One region of the Halomonas shantousis genome, then DNA from elsewhere that is predicted to be linked to it. Evidence: predicted binding sites of a transcription regulator. Region 1 holds the regulator's gene; the other holds the start of a gene.
The links. Region 1 encodes PhoB, which activates phosphate uptake and scavenging genes when phosphate is short. Its sites were predicted from a motif close to TGTCATANNNNTGTCANA; they were not measured.
Positions count from the first base shown of each region.

Region 2: a site for PhoB is predicted at 9,061-9,078, ahead of ACYQ12_RS16155 (PhoX family protein). Genes of this name have one in related genera too.

Region 1 covers NZ_BAAIER010000002.1:73,273-84,622, forward strand. The annotation lists gene ACYQ12_RS00985 (RidA family protein) at 1-318, shown strand, start outside; gene thpR (RNA 2',3'-cyclic phosphodiesterase) at 502-1,026, shown strand; gene ACYQ12_RS00995 (acyloxyacyl hydrolase) at 1,101-1,631, shown strand; gene ACYQ12_RS01000 (SDR family oxidoreductase) at 1,720-2,595, opposite strand; gene ACYQ12_RS01005 (hydrogen peroxide-inducible genes activator) at 2,692-3,612, shown strand; gene recG (ATP-dependent DNA helicase RecG) at 3,609-5,690, shown strand; gene ACYQ12_RS01015 (HU family DNA-binding protein) at 5,779-6,096, opposite strand; gene ACYQ12_RS01020 (FAD-dependent oxidoreductase) at 6,259-7,419, opposite strand; gene ACYQ12_RS01025 (chorismate--pyruvate lyase family protein) at 7,578-8,048, shown strand; gene ubiA (4-hydroxybenzoate octaprenyltransferase) at 8,079-8,966, shown strand; gene phoB (phosphate regulon transcriptional regulator PhoB) at 9,089-9,778, shown strand; gene phoR (phosphate regulon sensor histidine kinase PhoR) at 9,781-11,115, shown strand.
Region 2 covers NZ_BAAIER010000002.1:3,415,145-3,426,494, forward strand. The annotation lists gene ubiB (ubiquinone biosynthesis regulatory protein kinase UbiB) at 1-297, shown strand, start outside; gene ACYQ12_RS16120 (phosphoribosyl-ATP diphosphatase) at 355-693, shown strand; gene tatA (Sec-independent protein translocase subunit TatA) at 736-990, shown strand; gene tatB (Sec-independent protein translocase protein TatB) at 999-1,559, shown strand; gene tatC (twin-arginine translocase subunit TatC) at 1,556-2,338, shown strand; gene elbB (isoprenoid biosynthesis glyoxalase ElbB) at 2,431-3,096, opposite strand; gene hemB (porphobilinogen synthase) at 3,353-4,360, shown strand; gene ppk1 (polyphosphate kinase 1) at 4,403-6,613, shown strand; gene ACYQ12_RS16155 (PhoX family protein) at 6,754-8,925, opposite strand; gene ACYQ12_RS16160 (bifunctional UDP-sugar hydrolase/5'-nucleotidase) at 9,303-10,958, shown strand; gene ACYQ12_RS16165 (type II secretion system protein N) at 10,955-11,350, shown strand, end outside.

The DNA of each region.
Region 1 (11,350 bases):
GCCGGCAACACTGTCTATCTGTCCGGGCAGATTCCCCTGGACCCGAAGACCATGGAACTCGTGGAAGGTGATTTCGAAGCCCAGGCACGCCAGGTGTTCACCAACCTCGCCGCCGTCTGCGAGGAAGCCGCCGGCTCGCTCAAGGAGATCGTCAAGCTCAACCTGTATCTGGTCGATCTCGACAACTTCGCCGTCGTCAACCGGGTGATGGAGGAGTTCTTCCAGGCACCCTATCCGGCCCGTGCCGCCGTCGGCGTCAAGGCCCTGCCCAAGGGTAGCCAGGTCGAGGCCGAAGCCATCATGGTCATCGGCGATTGACGGAACGCTGAACCACTGTCTGCGCGGACAGATCACTGCGTTGCGCGGTGCTGGCGTGTCGTCCCGGCCGGAATCATCACCTGCAAGTTTCCAGGCTCCGGCTCCCGCGCTCCGTGCGCTTTGCTCCGCTCGCCGAGCTTTTCAGGTTCCCGACACCGACCGTCGGCTGGGGAAGACGAGAATATGCGTCTATTCTTCGCTTTATGGCCCGACGCCGCCCTGCGCGGGCAGTTCGATACCTTGGCGCAAGCGGCACATGATGTCTGCGGAGGCCGTCTCACGCGCCCGCAGACGCGACATCTGACCCTGGCCTTTCTTGGCGAGGTCGCCGCAGCGGATGTCGCGCCCTTGGTGGCATTGACCCGCTCGCTGCCGGTGATGCCCGGACAGTGGCGGCTGGATCGGCTTGGCTACTTTCCGCGTGGCGGAGTGGTGTGGGCGGGCAGTCGCGAGCCATCGCCCGATCTCGACGCGCTGCATGCCAAGCTGCATCAGGCGCTGGCGGCACGCGCCCTGGCGCCCCGCGTGGAGGAATCCTTCATTGCGCACGTCACCCTGCTTCGTCACGCCCGCAGACCTCAGCCTGGCAGCCTGCCGCCTCTCCCCCTGACATGGCGCTATAGTCATCTCGAGCTGGTGCATTCCGTTCCCGACGGTTCACGCAGGCGATATGAGACGCTGGCCCGCTCGGTAGATGCCACCCCCTAGACTCACTCCTCTGCATTGCTTATCGCTATAAGCTTTGCTTAAATCATTAACGAAACCTAAATCAAGGATGAAACATGGGATTTCGTACTCTTCGCGGCCGGAGCGTCGCTTCTACACTGGCAGCCGGTCTGGCGGTGCTTGCATCCGCCTCTTTCACCCCTGCCCAGGCGGATGTCTCCGTGGCACTGGGCAGCAGCAGCGAAAGCACACCCGTCTACAAGGTGGAAGTGGACAGGCAGTTCTCGCTTCATCAATGGCATCCTGCGCTGAGCCTGCGCCTGGCGGGCGGCGCCATGTGGTTGCCTGGCGATGACGACGACGACAATGCGGCGCTGCTGATCACGCCGGCGTTCCGTTACACCTTCATGAGTTCGTCCTATCGCCCGTTCATCGAAGCGGGCGTGGGCGCTGCCGTGTTCATGAACACGCATTTCGAGGATCGTCGGCTGGGCTCGGCGTTTCAGTTCGAGGATCGCCTCGCGGCAGGCATGCGCGTGGGTCCGGGGGAGCTGGGCGTGAGCGCCACTCACTACTCGAATGCCGACATCAAGTCACCCAACGACGGCTTCGAGGTGTACGCGGTGAACTACCGGCTGCCCCTGTAGGGCAACCCTCTGTCGATTGGGGCAGGCAAGAAGCAGGAACGGCCCATGATCATGGGCCGCCTTGGCGATGCAGACCGCAGCCGACAGGTCAGGCGCTTTCGGGCTGTCGGGAGCCGTTCTCCTTCAGCACTTGGGCATAGCCCTCGCGATAGGAGGGATAACGGAAGCGATAGCCCGTCTCGCAGAGCCGGGTGTTATCGCAACGCTTGCTGGCGCGGCGGCGCAGCGGCGACTGGATGGTCTCGGTGAGCTCCACCTTGAGCTGCTTGGCGAGCCAGGCCATGACCTCATGCAGCGGCGTGGGCTCGCAATCGCTGGCCAGATAGAGGTCGTCGACCGGTTGCCCGTCCAGGGTGCGCTGAATGAGATGTACCAGTACCCCGGCGCAATCGTCGCGGTGAATGCGGTTGGAGTACATCGGCGGATTGGCCGCAGCGCTTCGCCCTTCGCGGACCTGACGGATCAGGCGATCGCGTCCGGGGCCGTAGATACCCGAGAAACGGACTACGGTACCCGGCAACGCATGATCGAGTAGGGCCTGTTCGGCATCACGCATCAGTTGGCCCGAGAAGCCGCTGGGCGCCGTGTCGGAGGTTTCGTCGACCCTTTCACCATCCTGCTGACCGTAGACGCTGGTCGAGGAGACGAAAAACACGCGCCTGGGGTGTTTGTCGCGCCCCTCGAGCTCCGCCAGCAGCGCTTTCATGCCTTGGGGATAGGCCGCCTGATAGGCGCTCTCCTCGAAGCGATCGGCAGTGAGGACGTAGACGACGATATCCGCGTCGGGCAGCTGCGCCAGGGCCCCTTCGGCATTGATATCCAGCGCCAGCGGCTCGATTCCGGTACCCTCGAGAAGCGCGGCGTTACGTCGGACGCCGACGACACGCAAACCTTCGGCAGTGAGTTGTTGGCCAAGCACGACACCGATGTCGCCACAGCCGAGAATCAGACAGGTTTTCTTCACCTTTCCCTAGCCTCTTGGTAAAAAGTCCCTTGGTGATACATCCTTGATACAAAACCGAACTCATCGCGCTGACAGGAGGCCCTTGCGGGCCGCACCATGACTCTAACAGAACTCCGCTATATCGTAACCTTGGCGCAGGAGCGTCATTTCGGACGCGCCGCCGAACGCTGCTTCGTCTCGCAGCCCACGCTCTCGGTGGCCGTCAAGAAGCTCGAGGAGGAGCTGGGCATCGCCCTGTTCGAGCGCTCCAAGTCCACGGTTCAGGTCACGCCGCTCGGCGAGAAGATCATCGAGCAGGCCCACCGTGTCCTCGAACAGGCCAGCGTCATCAAGGAAATGGCCAGCGAGGGCAAGGACCAGTTGGCCAGCCCGCTGCGCATCGGCGCCATCTACACCATCGGTCCCTACCTGTTCCCCCATTTGATCCCCGAGCTTTCCCGTAGCGCCCCGCAGATGCCGCTGTACATCGAGGAGAACTTCACCGCCACCCTGCGCCGCAAGCTGCGCAACGGCGAGCTCGACGCCATCATCGTGGCGCTGCCGTTCACCGAGCCGGACGTGCTGACCAAGCCGCTCTACGAGGAGCCCTTCGAGGTGCTGATGCCGGCCAATCATGCCTGGGCGGGCAAGGCCGCCATCGACAAGGAGGATCTGCTCCACGAGAAGCTGCTGCTGCTCGGCGAGGGGCACTGCTTTCGTGACCAGATTCTCGAGGCCTGCCCGGCGATCGGCGCCCAGCTCAACAGTCCCGGCAATACCTTGATCGCCGAAGGCGGCTCGCTGGAAACCATCCGCCACATGGTCGCCTCGGGACTCGGTGTGACCGTGCTGCCGCATTCCGCCATCGGCACCGGACACTACGAGTCCGGCATGCTCGAGAGCCGGCCCTTCGCCAGCGAACCGCCCAGCCGCACCGTGGCAGTGGCCTGGCGGGCCAGTTTCCCGCGTCCCAAGGCCATCGACGCCCTCACCGAGGCGATCGGCTTCTGCCAGCAACGCGACTTCGAGGCGGCATGAACGATCTCGATGCGCCGGTGACGGCCCTCGCCGGCGTTGGCGACGCCCTGGCGGCCAAGCTGGCCCGGCTGCACATCGAGAGTATTGCCGATCTGCTGTTCCATCTGCCGCTGCGCTACCAGGATCGTACCCGCATTACGCCCATCGGCACTTTACGTGCCGGTCATGAGGCGGTGATCGAGGGTGAGATAAGTGCCGCCGATATCGTCAAGGGACGTCGCCGCAGCCTGCTGGTCAGACTCAAGGACGACTCGGGCATCCTCAGCCTGCGCTTCTTTCACTTTTCCCCGGCCCAGCACAAGCAATTCACCCGTGGCGTGCGGGTGCGCTGTTTCGGCGAAGCGCGCGCCGGAAGCACCGGTCTCGAAATCTACCATCCCGAATACCGGCTGCTGGCTCAGGGCGAGGCGCCGGTCGACGAACACCTGACGCCGATCTATCCCACCACCGAGGGACTGACCCAGCCCCGCCTGCGGGGACTGATCGGTCAGGCGCTCAAGCGGCTGCACGAGGAGCCCGAGGCGTTGCCGGACTGGATTCCCGCACCCCTGCGCGAGCGCTTTCGCCTACCCGAGCTGCACGCGTCGCTGAGCTACCTGCACGAACCGCCGCCGGACGCCCCGGTGGAGCGCCTCGCGACGGGCCAGCACCCCGCCCAGCGCCGTCTGGCGCTGGAAGAGCTGCTCGCCCATCAGTTGAGCCTGCGTCAGGTGCGCCTGCGCATCCAGACCGACGGCGCCCCGGTACTGCCCTCCGGCCGCAGCCTGCAGGCGCGCTTTCTGACGCAGTTGCCCTTCGCGCTGACCGGGGCCCAGCGCCGCGTGCTCGACGAGATCGCCCGCGACCTCGAAACGCCGGTTCCCATGCTACGCCTGGTGCAGGGCGATGTCGGCTCCGGCAAGACGGTAGTCGCCGCCATGGCCGCACTGCAAGCGATCGCCGGCGGCTGCCAGGCGGCGATCATGGCCCCCACCGAGATTCTCGCCGAGCAGCATTTCCGCAACTTTCGCGACTGGTTCGCACCGTTGAACATTGATGTCGCCTGGCTCGCCGGCAAACTCAAGGGCAAGACACGCCTGGACGCCAAGGCCGCCATTGCCGATGGCCGTGCCCAGATCGTGGTCGGTACCCACGCGCTATTCCAGAGTGATGTGCACTTTCACTGCCTGGGCCTGGCGATCGTCGATGAACAGCATCGTTTCGGCGTGCATCAGCGGCTGGCACTGCGCGAGAAAGGCGAAGCCGGCGGGCTGACACCGCATCAGTTGATCATGACCGCCACGCCGATCCCGCGTACCCTGGCGATGAGTGCCTATGCCGATCTCGATCTGTCGGTGATCGATGAGCTCCCCCCCGGGCGCACCCCGGTACAGACGGTGGCCATACCCGACGAACGGCGCCCCGAGGTAGTGGCGCGCATTCGCCGCGCCTGCGCCGAAGGCCGCCAGGCCTACTGGGTCTGCACGCTGATCGAGGAGTCGGAAGCGCTCACGTGCCAGGCCGCCGAAGCGACCCGCGAGACGCTTGGCGAGGCATTGCCGGAACTCGCCATCGGGCTGGTGCACGGGCGCATGAAGGCGAGCGAGAAGGCCGAGGTAATGGCAGCGTTCAAGGCCGGCGAGCTGGACCTGCTGGTTGCCACCACGGTCATCGAGGTGGGCGTGGACGTGCCCAACGCCAGCCTGATGATCATCGAGAATCCCGAGCGTCTGGGGCTGTCCCAGCTGCATCAGCTGCGCGGGCGTGTGGGGCGCGGCAGCACCGAGAGCTTCTGCGTGCTGCTCTACCATCCTCCGCTATCGCATCATTCACGCGAACGGCTGGGGGTAATGCGAGAAACCAGCGACGGCTTCCGTATTGCCGAGAAGGATCTGGAGCTACGGGGACCCGGCGAGGTGCTCGGCACCCGCCAGACGGGGCTGGCGCAGATGAAGATCGCCGATCTCGAGCGCGATCGTAACCTGCTCGATGTCGTCAGTGCGCTGGCCAAGGCGCTGCTGGCCGAGGCACCGGATGCCAGCGAGCCGCTGATTCGGCGCTGGCTGGGAGAGGAAGCCGGGCGCTACGGACAGGTGTAAGCCTGTCCCGAAAACCGCATCGGCCGCCGCCGACCCGCGCCGGCATTCACGCTCCGGCGCGATGACACCTGTCGGACGGATGTCCGGATTACTTGGAAACGGCGTCCTTGAGCGCTTTGCCGGGCTTGAAGGCCACGGTCTTGCTCGCCGGGATGGTCAGGGGCTGACCGGTCTGAGGATTCTTGCCAGTACGCTCGGCACGCTCGCGCACCACGAAGGAGCCGAAGCCGATGAGGGAAACGTCATCGCCCTTGGCGACCGTTCCGGCGATTTCGTCGAGAATCACGTTCAGAACCTGACTGGCCTTGTCCTTGGAAAGATCAGCACGCTCGGCGATCGCCGCGGCGAGTTCTGGCTTGCGCATAAAGCCCTCCTGATGGAATGAGACGTTGGCCCCGCATGGGATGCCGTTGTTGTTTTCGAAAATGGTGGATACGTGTTGTTACAAGCTCCGCGAGCGCCATGATAGGCCGCAAACAACCCGTCTTGTCCAGTGGCTGCACATAAAAAAACACGCCTTTTTCTCATCTCGGCATGCTGGTGCCCGACCAGATGGCTTGCAACATCGCTAGCCTAGCAATGGCGGGGCCGCCCGCGCCAGTTCGACTTTACGCCGGACACAGTTTCCGGTCAGGGCGAAACCCAGCAGTCGGCCATGAACATCCTCGGCCAGTGCGGTCAGATCGCGGCCCTCCCCTTCGATCCGCCAGCGTGCCGGCACCTCACGCGGCGCCAGGGCGACGACCGGGCAGGCCGGTGTCTTGACCAGCACCGGCCAGGGTCCGTAGGCCACACGGGTCGGCGTCCCGGTCAGCGTCGCCGCCAGCGCCCTGACACTGGCCTGCAGGGGCTGGACATACATGGCGTTGATGCCCGCCACGCAGGCCGCGTCCCCCAGCGCATAGACGTGCGGCGCCGACGCGGCCAGGGTGCGGTCAGTGTGAATGCCTGCCGCACTCACCTCGAGTCCGGCGGCTTGCGCCAGTGCCGTACGCGGTGCAAGCCCAGTGGCGAACAGCACCACGTCCGCCCGCAACGCGTCGCCATTGTCGAGACGGAGTAGCACATCGTCTTCGGCAAGCGTCATGCCGTCGAGACTGCGCCCCAGTTGCATGGTAACGCCAGCAGCATGCAGGGCCTCACCCAGTACCCGGCCCAGCGGCTCCGGCAACAGGCGCGCCAGTGGCGTGGCCTCCGGCGCGATCAGGCTGACCTCATGGCCGCCGGCCACCAGGTCGTTGGCGAACTCGCAGCCGACCAGTCCCGCGCCGAGAATGGCCACGCGTGCCGGCTGCCGGTGTGCGCAGAGAAAGTGGTGAAAGGCTCGATAGTCGTCGAGGTCGTTGATGGTGAATACCCGATCGTCGAGCTCGGCGGGGAGGGTGAAGGGAATGTGCGGTGCAGCACCGGTGGCGATGACCAGATCGCCATAGGGCAGCCGCTCGGCGCCGATCACCAGCTCACGCGCCGCCACGTCGATGGCTTCGACCCGGGTATGCGTGCGGACCACCGCGTTGAAGGCATCGGCTATCTCGAGCGGCGTGCGCTGCACGAGACGTTGTGGCGTCATGCGCTTGGCAAACCCTGTCGACAACAGCGGCTTGGAGTATTCGTCGCCGCTGTCCGCGGTGATCAGGGTAATGGCCCGCTGCGGATCGCGGGCGCGTAGTTGACGAGCCAGCCCCAGCCCGGCCATGCCCGTGCCGAGAATGGTCAATGATGCAGTCATGCCGCTCCTGGAGAAAAGATTCAGCCGTGTCACGCCGATGTTACACTACCTGCAGATTTTTTGGCCCGGAGGCGACATTGACCCACGACCGTGCTGTCCTGTGCTGGCCTTCGGCTCCCCCGCTTCGCTGGCGTCCCGTCAAGGCCTGGCGACCCGAGATGAGCGATGCCTGGTGGCAGTGGGTGGCCTCGACCGATTCGCTGACGACCCGGCTGGTCGACGCAGCCGCCGAACCGTTCCAGGTACGTCTGATCTCGCAGCGCCTGGCCCGGCCGCGGCGTGACGAGGCGCTGGCGCTGCATATTCCGTTCAGCCAACACGCCTGGTGCCGTGAAGTGGCGCTGTGCGTCGGCGGGCGCCCCTGGGTCATGGCGCGCTCCCTGGCCCCGCTGGCAGCGCTTCGCGGCCAGCGTCTGGGGCAGCTCGGAGAGCGCTCGCTGGGCGCGTGGCTGTTTCGTCAGCCGGGTCTGCAGCGCGGTCCGATCACCGTCACTGCCGCTTCTGCCTGTCCTGAAACGCCTCGCCTCTGGGGACGGCGCTCGGAATTTCGTCATGGCGACTTTCGGGTGCTGGTGCAGGAGTTCTTTCTGCCACGGATGGCGGATGAACTGGGCCTGCCTTCACGCTAGACTGGCGGCGTCCTGTTTACGGAGGCCTTCATGGAAGACGCTTATCGCCCTCGCGGCCTCGCCCGCCTGCCCGATTTTCTGCGCCTGACGCGCCTCGATCGGCCCATCGGTACCTGGCTGCTGATGTGGCCCACGCTGTGGGCCTTGTGGCTGGCGGCCGAAGGCGTGCCCGAGCGCACCACACTGCTGATCTTCGTTGTCGGCGTCTATCTCATGCGCGCCGCGGGCTGCGTGATCAACGACTATGCCGACCGCCACTTCGACGGACACGTCAAGCGCACCCGGGAACGCCCCCTGGCCACGGGGCGCATCACCGAAGCCGAGGCCAAGGGGCTGTTCGTGGCCCTGGTGGCCCTCGCCTTCGTACTGGTGTGCTTCACCAATCCATTCACCATATTGCTATCGCTGGGTGGCGTGGTGCTAGCGTTCATCTACCCCTTCATGAAGCGCTACACCCATCTGCCCCAGGTGGTGCTGGGCGCCGCCTTCTCGTGGGGCATCCCCATGGCGTTCGGCGCCGTACGCGAGAGCGTGCCCCTGGAAGCCTGGCTGCTGCTGGCGGCCAACGTGGCCTGGACAGTGGCCTACGACACCGAATATGCCATGGTCGATCGCGACGATGACCTGAAGGTCGGCATCAAGTCCACGGCGGTACTGCTGGGCAAGGCGGATCGCCTGGCCATCGGCCTCCTGCAGGCGCTGACACTCGCGCTGCTGGCCTGGGTCGGTGTCCGGGTCGCACTGGGCGGCTTCTTCTGGCTGGGCCTGACGGCGATGGCTGCGATCTTCGTTTATCAGCACTATCTGATTCGTCAGCGTGAGCGCATGCCCTGCTTCCAGGCCTTTCTCAACAACCACTGGGCAGGGCTGGTGGTGTTTGCAGGCATCGCCCTCTCCTGGTGGCCCCAGGGGAGCTAAGCGACCATGCCGTCGGAGCGGAGCGTTGTCACGGCACTGTCATACAAGCACGGTGTAATTGTCATTATCCTGTCATTGCCGGATGCTTCGACACATCCCGGCCATTTGCATGAGGCAAGTGCATGACCGCCAAGACCGTTCTCATCGTCGATGACGAAGCCGCCATTCGCGAGATGATCGCCGTGGCCCTGGAAATGGCCGATTATCAGGTGCTGGAGGCCGACAATGCCCAGGCCGCCCATGCCATGGTGATCGATCACCAGCCCGATCTGGTACTGCTGGACTGGATGATGCCCGGCACCAGCGGCATCGAACTGGCCCGGCGCCTGAAGCGCGAGGACACGACCCGTGAGCTGCCGATCATCATGCTCACGGCCAAGGGCGAGGAAGACAACAAGATTCAGGGGCTGGAAGCCGGCGCCGACGACTACATCACCAAGCCGTTCTCGCCGCGCGAACTGGTGGCCCGTCTCAAGGCAGTGTTGCGCCGCACCACGCCGCGGGGCATCGAGGATCCCGTCGAGGTCGAGGGGCTGCGGCTCGATCCTGCCAGCCATCGGGTCTCCGCACACGGTAGCGCCGTGGAGATCGGTCCCACCGAGTATCGCCTATTGCAGTTCTTCATGACCCATCCGGAACGCGCCTATACCCGCAGCCAGCTTCTCGATCAGGTCTGGGGCGGCAACGTCTATGTCGAGGAGCGCACCGTCGACGTGCATATCCGGCGCCTGCGCAAGGCGCTGGGTGACGCCCATCAGCATCTGATCCAGACCGTACGGGGTACCGGCTACCGCTTCTCCGCCAAGGTGTAGACGTGCATTACTGGACCAACGAACTGTGGCGCCTGGCCTACCTGACGCTCGGCCTGGGCGTGCTGGGCCTGCTGCTTGGCGAACCCGGCTGGGGCGTGGCGGCGGGGCTCGGACTCTACGTTTTCCTGCATCTGCGTCACCTGCGCGCCCTGTATGTCTGGTTGCTTTACCATGTTCAGGAGGAACCGCCGCCCGGCAGCGGCGTGTGGGGCGACCTGTTCGATCGGCTCTACAAGTACCAGAAGGGACAGCGCCAGAGCCAGGAGCGTCTGCGCGACATCATCCGCCGGGTTCAGGACTCCTCCGAGGCAATGCGCGACAGCGTGGTCATGCTCGACAGCCACGGCGACATGGAGTGGTGGAACAGCGCCGCCGAACGGATGCTGGGCCTGCAAGCCGCCCATGACCGTGGCCAGCACATCACCAACTACCTGCGCGATCCGCGCTTTATCGCCTATTTCAATCAGCGCGACTACCGCGAACCGCTGACCCTGTCCTCGCCGATCCGCGACGACCTGATCCTGCAATATCAGATCACCTTGTACGGTGACAACGAACGCCTGGTGATGGCCCGCGACATCTCGCGATTACACCGCCTGGAGCAGATGCGCCGCGACTTCGTCGCCAATGTCTCCCACGAGCTACGCACGCCGCTGACCGTGCTCGCCGGCTACCTGGAGACTTACTCGGCGTACTCCGATCAGCTGCCGGCCCGCTGGCAGCGTGGTCTCACCCAGATGGAAGAACAGACCACGCGCATGCAGAATCTGGTGAATGACCTGCTGCTGCTGTCGCGCCTGGAAAACGACAATATCCCGCCGAATGCAGCCCCGCTGCCCGTGGCACCGCTGCTGGACAGCATCCGCGACGATGCGCTGGCGCTGTCGGGGGGGCGCCATGCCGTGAAGGTGGAGATCACCGAAGCCCGTCTGCTGGTCGGCAATGCCCAAGAGATCCGCAGCGCCGTCTCCAACCTGGTGTTCAATGCCGTGCGCTATACCCCCGAAGACAGCACCATCACCATACGCTGGAAGCCCTGGGAGCAGGGCGCTGCCCTGGAAGTGGAGGACGATGGCGAGGGGATCGACATGCAGCATCTGCCCCGTCTGACCGAGCGCTTCTATCGGGTCGACAAGGGGCGCAGCACGGCGACCGGCGGTACCGGCCTGGGACTGGCCATCGTCAAGCATGTCCTGCTGCGCCACGGCGCGCGTCTGGAGATCATCAGCCATCCCGGCGAAGGGGCCCTGTTCCGCTGCCTGTTCCCCGCCGAACGTCTGGACACGCCGAAGCCTCAAGCGCCGCACGTGATGTCGAGCGGGCAGTTGCCGCAGTAGCCCACCCCGGGCAGCACGATCTTGTGCTTGAACCTCGCCAGGGGGCCGACAAGCAGGGGGAAAGGGAGGGAATCACGCCGGAGATGTCGGCCTGCGCCAGCGGCATCGCGACTCGTATCCGCGATCTTTCAGCATGGCGGCCAGGGCCGGTGGAATAAAAAACAAAAAACCGGCATCAGCCGGTTCGATCAGGCAAGAATGAAAGCCTCACTCTCGATGCAATGCCGCCCCGCAT
Region 2 (11,350 bases), 3.3 Mb from region 1:
CTGAAGCAGCAGGCACCCGAGCTGTCGCACCAGCTTCCCGAGCTGCCGGTACTGGCCCATCAGGCGCTGTCCCATCTGGATGTCGAGCGCAAGCAGCGCCATCTCCAGGCCCAGGCCCTGACCGCCATGCAGGAGCGTCTCGATCGCGCCGGCGCCGGTACACGGCGGCTGCGCTTCGGCCTGCTGCTGCTGGGGCTCGCTCTGGCTTGGCAGCCACTGATGGGATGGGCCGAAGAACAGCCGCTGCCGGTACTTGTCGCGGCCGCCCTGGGCATCGTGCTGCTTGCCTGGCGCTAGGCAGGCGGGTCGCGTCCCGGTCCATGGTCTTAACGCAAGGTATTCGAACTGTCATCCATGAACGATATTCTACAGCAGCTGACCGCCGTCCTCTCGGAGCGACGCCATGGCGATCCCGAGAACTCTTACGTGGCCCAACTGCACCACAAGGGACTCAACAAGATTCTCGAGAAGGTCGGCGAGGAGGCTACCGAAACCATTCTGGCAGCCAAGGATTTCGATTCCCGCGATGCGACAAGTCGTCAGGCCCTAGTCGCCGAAACCGCCGACTTGTGGTTCCATAGTCTGGTGATGCTGTCGCATCTGGATATCGATCATCAGGAAGTGCTCGATGAACTGGCACGCCGTTTCGGCATGTCCGGGCTCGAGGAGAAGGCGGCACGACAACCACGTTAAGCGCCTGCGCCGCTCATGGCCCAGGCTTAAAGGAGAGACTCCATGTTAGGTGGCATCAGTATCTGGCAATTGCTGATCGTACTCGGCATCATCATCCTGATCTTCGGCACCAAGAAGCTGCGCAACGTGGGCAGTGACCTGGGCGGCGCCGTGAAGGGCTTCAAGTCGGCCATGGGCGAGGAGGAGAAAGACAAGGACAGCGCCCAGCAGCGCGTCCGGCATGAGGAATCCGGCGAGACCTATGACGTCAAGGCGGAGAATGCTCAGCGAACCGAAGACCACACCGAGCGGAAATAAGCGCCCCTATGTTCGATATCGGTTTTCTCGAACTGATGCTGATCGGCATCGTCGGGCTATTGGTGCTGGGCCCCGAACGGCTGCCCAAGGCCGCCCGCACCACCGGGATGTGGATCGGCAAGATCAAGCGTAGCGTCGCCGGCATCCAGCGCGAGATCAACGCCCAGCTCGAGGCCGAGGAGCTGCGTCAGAAGCTTGCCGAGCAGCAGAAGAAACTCGATGCCGGACTCGCCAAGGCACGTGCCGAGGTGGAGCGTCAGGTTGAAGCTCCGCCTCGCTCCTCGGCTGTCGACAAGCCGGTCCAGGCTTCGGGCACGGTATCCCGCGAGGCCGACGCATCTCCCGATACCCCTGCGCCACCGCGCGGATACGGCGCCCCCGTCGAAACCGCGGCCCTGACCGGCCAGCAGAAGCGGAGCAGGGCTTTTGAAGAGAGTCCGGTTCCTGAAGAGAGCCCGGCTTCCGACGACAACCGGATGTCCGGAGACGACCGAGCGCCAGAGCCCAGCGAACGTCCCAGGTCGCCTGAGAACGCTTCCGCCGACGACAAGGACGCCTCATCCCGATGAGTGACACCTCTTCGCCCCACACGCCCCAGGAGCCCCCCCAGGCCCCGTTGATCGAACACCTGATCGAACTGCGTTCGCGGTTGATGAAGGCGGTCATCGTGGTGCTGGTGATCTTCGTGGGGCTATATGCCTTTTCCAATGACATCTACCGCTTCGTGGCGGACCCGCTGATGGCGCTGCTGCCGGCAGGCTCGCAGATGATCGCCACCGAAGTGGCATCGCCCTTTCTCGCGCCCTTCAAGCTGACGCTGGTGGTGGCGGTGTTCGCCTCGATCCCCTTCATCCTGCACCAGGCCTGGGCATTCATCGCGCCGGGACTCTATGAACACGAGAAGCTGCTCGCCCTGCCGTTACTGGCCTCCAGCATCGCGCTCTTCTACGGCGGGGCCGCCTTCGCCTATTTCGTGGTATTTCCGTTGCTGTTCGACTTCTTCGTGCATACCGGCCCGGAGAACATCGCCATCATGACGGACATCAACCAGTACCTGAATTTCGTGCTCAAGCTGTTCTTCGCCTTCGGTGTGGCCTTCGAGATCCCCATCGCCACCTTCCTGCTGATCTGGACCGGCGCAAGCAGCGTCGAGAGCCTGTCCAAGAAGCGCCCCTACGTGATCCTCGGCTGCTTCGTGATCGGCATGCTGCTGACCCCGCCGGACGTCATCTCGCAGAGTCTGCTGGCCGTGCCCATGTGGCTACTGTTCGAGGTGGGTATCCTGTTCGCGCGTCTGGTGCGGCGCCGAAAGCACACAGACGGTACCGACGAGACGGCTCCGGACTGAGCCCGCGATCTGTTCTCCAAGCTCTTCCCCTTACGACAAAGCCCTGCGAATGCAGGGCTTTGTGCTCTCTCATGCCCGGTTTTGGCGGGCGGTCACTCCGCGCCGATCATGTCATCGAGGCGATCGACCAGCTTGAAGATACCGGCGGCCGCCTCGCTGAGGCGTCCGGCGAGCATGTAGGCCGGCGTGGTGACGACCTTGTGTTCGCGATCCACCACGATATCATCCACCGCACAGCTCTTGTGCAGTCCCCCCATGGCACTGATCGCCCCCGAGACGGCGGCATCCTGGCCCACGGTGACCGGGACGACCTCGTCGAACAGCCGGGGCACCATGACCGGTGCGATGCACATCAGCCCGATGGGCTTGCCCGCCTGACGAAAGGCGCCAAGCTTCTCCTTGAGCAGCGGCAGCACTTGCATCTCGGCACCGGCCATTGCGAAATCGGACAGTGTCTTGGCGGCGCCGAAGCCCCCCGGCAGCACCACGCCATCGAAGGCGTCGGGGTCGAGACTGTCCAGTGCATCGATCTCGCCGCGTGCCAGACGCGCAGCCTCGGTGAGAGCGTTGCGGCTTTCGCCTTCAGCGACCTCGCCCGTACGGTGGTCGACGACATGGTACTGCGCGATATCCGGAGCAAAGCAGCGATAGGAGATATTGCGCTGGTCCAGACGCAGCAGTGTCAGCGTCGTTTCGTAGATCTCCGAGCCGTCATAAACGCCACACCCGGAAAGAATCACCGCTACCGTCTTCTTCATGCTTCCTGTCTCCTGGCGTCGGCCCTGATGCCGGGCGCTTCACCGTCAATGGCGGAAACCTCATACTCTAGAGAGTCACGACCCAAGCGACAACCAAGGCATGCGACAAGCGCCCGCAGTTAACCTTCGGCACTCCCTGATATACTGGAGGTTTCGCAAGCTCGTTGTCACATCCAAGCCAGCTGTCACATCTTTGTCATGTCGCCGCTGCATACTCTTTCGCAGCGGTCGAGTCTGGCACGACCGGAGAAATATCGTGAGCTATTCCCCCTCTCGTCAGTATCCCAACACCCGTCTGCGTCGCATGCGCAAGGACGATTTCTCGCGCCGCCTGATGCGCGAGTCAACGTTGACGCCCGCAGACCTGATCCTGCCGGTCTTCGTGCTCGATGGCGAGAACCGCCGCGAAAGCGTGCCTTCCATGCCGGACGTGGAGCGGCTCTCCATCGATCTGCTGATCGAGGAGGCCCGCGAGGTGGCGGCGTTGGGCATTCCCGCCCTGGCCCTGTTCCCGGTCGTGGATGCCAGCCTGAAGACGGAGTTTGCCGAAGAGGCCTACAACGCCTCGGGCCTGGTGCAGCGCAGCGTGCGCGCCCTGAAGGACGCCCTTCCCGAGCTCGGCATCATCACCGACGTGGCGCTGGACCCCTACACCGTTCACGGCCAGGACGGCATTCTCGACGAGCGCGGCTACGTACTCAACGACCGCACCGTCGATACCCTGATCAAACAGGCGCTGTCACATGCCGAAGCGGGTGCCGACATCGTCGCGCCCTCCGACATGATGGATGGCCGCATCGGCGCGATCCGCCAGGTACTCGAGCAGGAACGTCTGCACAACACGCGGATCATGGCGTACTCGGCCAAGTATGCCTCGCGCTACTACGGCCCGTTCCGTGACGCGGTCGGCTCGAGCGGCAATCTGGGCAAGGCCGACAAGACCACCTACCAGATGGATCCCGCCAACAGCGACGAAGCGCTCCACGAGGTGGCGATGGATCTTGCCGAGGGTGCCGACATGGTGATGGTCAAGCCGGGCATGCCCTATCTGGACGTGGTGCGACGCGTCAAGGACGAACTGCGGGTGCCGACCTTCGCCTACCAGGTCAGCGGCGAGTACGCCATGCATATGGCGGCGTTCGAGAAAGGCTGGCTGGACGCCGACGGCATCGTTCTAGAATCACTGATGTGCTTCAAGCGGGCCGGCGCCGACGGAGTGCTGACCTATTTCGCCAAGCGTGCAGCCCGGCTGCTCAATCAATAACGGGCGGGAGAACGACGCTTCCCGCCAGACAAGGAGTCTTGTATGGAAGAGTCGCGTGGACAAGCGTCGTCACCGGAGCAGGATGACGGTACGGAATCCCTGAATACGGAATCCGTCAACGATACCCCTCCCCTGCGGGTCAACCGGACCCGCACGGGAGTCCGGGCCAAGACGGCGCCCTCGGAAGCCGATCTGGATGCGCCCGGGCTCTACTTCAATCGCGAGCTCTCGACCCTGCAGTTTCACATCCGCGTGCTCGAGCAGGCGCTGGACACCTCGCATCCCCTGCTCAACCGCCTGATGTTCCTGCTGATCTTCTCGTCCAACCTCGACGAGTTCTTCGAGATCCGGGTCGCCGGGCTCAAGCATCGCATCGCCTTCCATCATGAGGAAGCGGGAATCGATGGAATGCGCCCGACCCAGGTGCTCGATGAGATCTCCCGCATCGTCCACGAGCAGGTCGAGCGCCAGTACCGCATCCTCAACGAGGTGCTGATTCCCGAACTCACCCGGGAAGGCATCCATTTTCTGCGTCGGGATGTCTGGAACGATGCGCAGAAGACCTGGGTCCGGGAGTACTTCGAAGAGGAAATCATGCCGGTCATCAGCCCGATCGGCCTCGATCCCTCCCACCCGTTTCCACGGCTGGTCAACAAGAGCCTGAACTTCATCGTCGAACTCGAGGGCAAGGACGCCTTCGGTCGCGAGGGCGGGCTGGCGATCCTGCCGGCACCGCGTTCGCTGCCGCGCCTGATCCGAGTGCCGGAGCACCTCGGGCAGGCGGGGCGCGATGAGTTCATCTTCCTCTCCTCGATGATTCATGCCCATGCTGGCGAACTCTTCCCGGGCATGGTCATCAAGGGTTGCTACCAGTTCCGCCTGACGCGCAACGCCGACCTGACGGTCGATACCGAGGAGATTTCCGATCTCGCCTCGGCCCTGCGAGGCGAACTGCTGGCGCGGCGCTACGGCGACGGGGTACGCCTCGAGGTGGCCAGCAACTGTCCGGCTCACCTGACCGACTTCCTGCTTCAGCAGTTCAAGCTCGATAGCCGCGATCTCTATCAGGTCGACGGCCCGGTCAATCTCAGCCGGCTGATGGAGATGATCGGCGATTCGGGGCGTGCCGACCTGCTCTATCAGCCATTCACACCGGGCCTGCCCAAGGCGCTGCGCAGCGGTAACGACAGCCTCTTCGACCTGATCCGTCAGGAAGATATCCTGCTTCATCACCCGTTCCAGTCGTTCTCTCCCGTCGAGGGCCTGCTGACCGAAGCGGCCTGCGACCCGCACGTCCTCGCCATCAAACAGACGCTGTACCGCACCGGCGCCGACTCACCGATCGTCAGCGCTCTGGTCGATGCCGCGCGCAACGGCAAGGAGGTGACGGTGGTGATCGAGCTGCGCGCCCGCTTCGATGAAGCCGACAACCTGGCCCTGGCCTCGCGGCTGCAGGAAGCCGGCGCCATCGTCATTTACGGGGTGATGGCCTACAAGACGCACGCCAAGATGCTGCATATCGTCCGTCGCGAGAAGGGCGAACTGTGCTATTACGCCCATCTGGGCACCGGGAACTACCACTCCAAGACCGCCAAGCTCTATACCGACTACAGTCTGCTTACCGCCAACGAGACCCTGTGCGAAGACGTGCACCGGGTCTTCCAGCAGCTCTCGGGGATGGGCAGGCCCCGCGATATCACGATGCTGCTGCATGCCCCCTTCGTGCTCCATGGCAGACTCATGGACATGATCGCCCGCGAGGCCAAGTTCGCCGAGAAGGGCAGGAAGGCGCACCTGATCATCAAATGCAATTCGCTGACCGAGCCCCGACTGATTCGGGCCCTCTATCGGGCCTCGCAGGCCGGCGTGCAATGCGACTTGATCATTCGCGGCATGTGCTGCCTGCGTCCCGGCGTGCCGGGGGTGTCAGACAACATTCGCGTACGCTCGATCGTCGGCCGCTTCCTCGAGCACACCCGGGTCTTTCATTTTCACAACGACGGCAAGCCGGAAATCTGGGCCTCCAGCGCCGATTTCATGGAACGCAACATGTTCCACCGTGTGGAGACCTGCTTTCCGGTTCTCGACAGGAAACTCGCCCAGCGGGTACGCAAGGACCTGGAAACCTACCTCGTCGACAACTGCCAGAGCTGGCTGCTGCAGGAAGATGGCAGTTATCACCGGCCGTCCTGCGGCGATGCGGCACCGATCAGCGCTCAGGAGACCCTGCTCTACGCCTATGCCACGACCTAATCTGGACCTGATGGACCTGCGCGCCATGTAGCGTCACCGGATAGATAGCCCCCTGTGAGATGACGCTCCACGAAAAAGGCCCTTACCTTGGTAAGGGCCTTTGGGTTTCATGACACCGCAAGCGGCGCCGTGGCGTCAGACTACACGCCGACCTGGCCGCCATCGGCCTTCTGGATGACCACGGTAGAAGCCCGCGGGCGCACATCGCCGCTGGTCGCGACGGTGGCGTCCTGCACGGAGGCATCCGGATTGGCCGGCCAGTTGCCGGGATGCTGAATGTTGATGAACAGCGCGGTCCTGTCCGGCGTGGCAAAGATCCCGGTGACCTCGCAGCCGTTCGGTCCCACCGCGAAGCGCTTGAGCTGCGCCTGATCGCTGGGGTCGATCACCGCAGCATCACCTTCGCTCAGGCTGACCGAGCTGGGCACCACGGCCAGGAGCTGATCATTGGTGTAGTCGGCCACCGCATTGCCGCTGTTGTCGGTCTCGATCCACAGAATGCCCTCGCCGTCGCCACGGTCGTCATACCACAGGCCGTCGGGGCTGGCGAACTGATTGAGCTCGGTCAGACCGGACAGGTTGTCGGTGGCGGATGCCGCGGCACCGAAGACGAACACCTCCCATTCGAACGACGTGGCACTGGCACTGCCCTCGCGCCAGCGGATGACCTGCCCTCCCTCGTTGTCGGGACGCGGGTTGGGGCCATTGACCGGCGCGGTGGCGTAGCCCACGCCCAGCGCCTCGATGCTGCTGCCGTCCTCGGTGAAGGTCGGCTGCGTGCCTTCCTCGGTACGCTTACTGTTGTTGGTCAGGGTCATGTAGACATCACCGGAGACGGGATCCACGGTCCCCCACTCGGGGCGGTCCATGGGCGTCGCGCCCATCAGATCGGCAGCATCGCAAGTGTGAATGATCACTCCGGCCTGATCGCCTGCCGCCAGACCCAGCGCCTGGGCCAGGGTCCGGCCATCGGGTGTCTGAGCGTCGGGGGTCAGCGGCAGCCATTCGCCGCTGCCGTCGGCATTGAACCTGGCCACATACAGCGTGCCTTCGTCCATGTACTTGGCACCGATTGCCAGACGGTCGTAGTTGCCACCGGCCCGGTTGGCATCACTCGGGTCCCAGGTCGCGTCGGAAACGAACTTGTAGATGTATTCGTTGCGTGAGTCATGACCGGAATAGAACACCACCGGCTCGCCCTCGACCAGCTTGCCCGGCCAGCAGCCCTCGTGGCGGAAACGCCCCAGGGCGGTACGCTTGACGGCACGGGTGTTGGTATAGGGATCGATCTCGACGATGTAGCCGAAGGTGCGGGGCTCGTTGCGGTAATCGTCGCTGGCGCTGGCGCCTGTCGGCGTGTTGTTGAAGCGCGCGAATTCGCCATTGACTTCGCTGGCATCGCCCGCCGCCGTTTCCCAGCCGTAGCGTCCCCGTCCTTCCTCGATGCCCAGGCGGTCGTCATCGATGTTACGCCCGGAATCCTTGACGAAGTATCCCGGCCAGTTCTCCTCGCAGGTCAGGTAGGTTCCCCAGGGCGTGTAGCCGCTGGCGCAGTTGTTGTTGGTGCCGCGCGTCAGGGTACCGTCAGGCGAATAGGCGGTCACCACGTACTCGCTGGCGCGAACGGGACCTGCCAGTTCCATCTCGGTGGCGCTGGTGTAGCGGCGGTTGTAGGGCGAATTGGGGACATGCGTCCAGGTACCGTCGGCCTGTCTCTGCACGCGCACCACGGTGACGCCGTGGGCATTGATCTCGGTGCGCACCTCGTCGGCAGGACGACTGCCCTGACTGGCGTTGGTCGGGCCGCCCTGCGGTGCCCATAGCGCTTTCTGGTCGATGTATTCGTTGTTCAGGACCAGCAGGAAGTCCGTCGAGGCATTCGCCTCGTCCAGCGGAAAATGGTACATGCCGTCATGGTGCATGCCGACGCTGTTGGCCTGAAACTCGGGAGTGACGGCCAGGTTCTCGTTCCAGTCGGCGGCCATGTTGTTGAGCGGCGTGCCCCAGGGAACCAGCACCTGCGCCGTGTAACCTTCCGGCACCACGATGGCATCGGTACGCGAGCCGCGCACGGCTTCGAAGGCCAGCGCCAGCGGAGTCTTCTCCGGTGTGTCGCCGACGTTTCCGGATCCGCCATCCTTATCGTTGTCACTGCAACCACTCAGCCCGAAGCCGCCCAGGACGGTCAGCGCCGCGAGGCCCAGGCCGCCCTGCATGATGTGACGACGCGAGACGTACTTGTCGAGAACGGAAGAAAAGGGCTCGTTGCCACTGCCGTTCAGGATGCGATGGTCTTCTATTTCCTTGCTCATGGTTCCCTCGGTATGTGCCGGTTGAAGTAACGGTCGAATCACGGATCAGCTAGCCGAGGCAAACATTAGGGGCGATAAATGACAGCTTTATTAACGAATTAATTTACCCAGGCCGTTTCGTTGCCATCACGAAACCGTCACATTCCGGTCACTAAAATGCCCCCCCAGTGTCATCGATGCCCGGCAGGTGCGCTCAAGCCGCAGCGCCTCGATCGATATCACAAGGCAAAGGCCGGCATGACAAGACAACGGTAACAGGGGCGACCGACGGTATGGCGTGGTGCACTTCCCGACGCAATCTTCCGACACATTCAGCCGCCGCGGGCAAGGTATCGTCCCCTGCCCGGCGTCGTGCCCTGCAGCTCACGGGGTTGGGCATGCTGACACCCTGGTTCGTCGGTTGCGCCGCTACGCCTGGCGGCTTCGGTCCACGCCCCCGAGCCGACGCGTCCCGGGTCGAGCTGCTCTATTATGCCGACACCCTGGATACGCGTGACCCCGCCTACCCCGTGGTGCCTGCCACTCGCCTGGGTCCGGTGCAGTGCCTGGGACAAGCGCCCTGGGCGACCGCCGCCAGCGTAACAGCGCTGACCGGTCCACTGGACGCCGCCACTCAGGCCCTGACCGATCCTCACCTGGCCACCCGGCAACGCTTCGGCGGTTATGCCGTGCTGGCCTCATGCCTGACGGGCCTGCGCGAATCGCTTGGCGCGTCAAACACATTGACGCTGGAAAATGGCCAGTGCTGGAACGGCAGCGGCATGGCACATCTCACCCAGGGGCGTGCCGGCGTGGCCGGCAGTCATTTGCTGGGAGCCGAGGCGCGGGTGAGCAGTGACGAGCGGATCATCTGGCCACAGGCGTGCGACGCTCTCTATCGCGAGTTCGCCGCGCCGGTGCTTGGCGCATTGAGCGAGACGCAGCATTCATCCGGCAGCGTCGAGCCGATCGCGTACTTCGAGCGTGGCGGCGCGCGTGTCGCCGTGGTCGGCATCACCGACCCCTACGCGCACGACGAGACGCGTGCGCTGGACATGTGGTACGCCGCCGCCGCCGAACAGGTCGGCCAGGCCCGCGAACAGGCCGACCTGGTGGTGGTCCTCGCCGATGTCGGTACCGGGGCAGGCCTGTGGCTGGCCGAGCGCCTGGACGGTGCCGATGTACTGCTGTGCGCACGGGGCCAGGACTTCTGGCCACAACTGATTCCGGTGATGCAGGCCGATGGGCGGCAGCTACCGGTCTGCCTGCCGGGAACCCGCGGCGTAGGCGTGTTCCAGCTGAGCTGCACGGTACGCAGCGGACAGTGGCAGATCGAGGCCCGCTTCCATCCCGCCCTGCGGGAAACGTTGAGTGCACCGGCACGCCAGCAGGCCGTTCAATTGCAACGGCAGCTCGACGCGGCGCGCGCGCCCTACGCCGACTGGCTCGATCGGCCGCTGGCCGTGGCGCCGGACTGGTTATGGCGCCGTGACGTAGTCGGCGGCAGCTGGGATGGCCTGATCAGCGCGGCATTGCGACAGGGCGGTCCGGATCAGCCGTCTTCGGCCCCGAACACCTCGATACCGACACTGTCGCCGGGGCTGCGCTACGACGTGATCGTTGCCCCAGGCGAGCCGATTACCCGCAATCATCTGATTGCTCTGAGTGGCGGCCATGCCGCACCGGTCTTTGCGCTCGACACCACCAGCGCTGACATCCAGGCGTTGCTCGAGCGCGCCAGCGACCAATCCTTCGGCCAGCCGTTGCTGCTCGACACCGCTCAGGACCTGCCCAGGCTCGACGGCATCGCCTGGCGCTGCCGTTACAGTGCCGAGACCGGGCAGCGCATCTCCATGGCCGAGACCGGCGCGAGCCGGCTGATGACCTGGAGCATTCGCCCCGACGCTACCGCCGGTGAGCCGCTCTGGCAACGTATGGAGCGCTACCTGAGCGGCCGGGACGCACACTGGACCCTGCCACCGCGTCCCGAGGCTTCGCTAAGCTTCGTCGACGGCCATCCCGGCTGGCATCCCGAAGCCCGTCTCGGCTCATGAATACGCTACGCTCCCTGTTCGCGCCCCCTGTACGGCTGAACCCGATAGGGCACTGGCTGGCCTGGTGCCTGCTGGCCTGGCTGAGCGCTCGGGTGATCGCCGATGGCGCCAGCCTGGCCTGGCGCCTTACCCACCCTTCATCAGTGACAACACCGGTCTATGTCCCGCCCGCAGCAGCGTTACCGGTCACGGGCGACACGCTATGGCAGAGCGATCTTCCTGCCCAGGGGCCAGCGTTACCGCTGACCCGCCTGCCGCTGACCATCGTCGGCGTGGCGCGCGGCATGCCTCTGGACCGTTCGGTGCTCATTCTCGGTACGCCAAAAGGCCAGCAGGTGGTGACGCTGGGCGAGCGCATCGACGATCAGGTGCGCCTCGTCGATATCACCTCC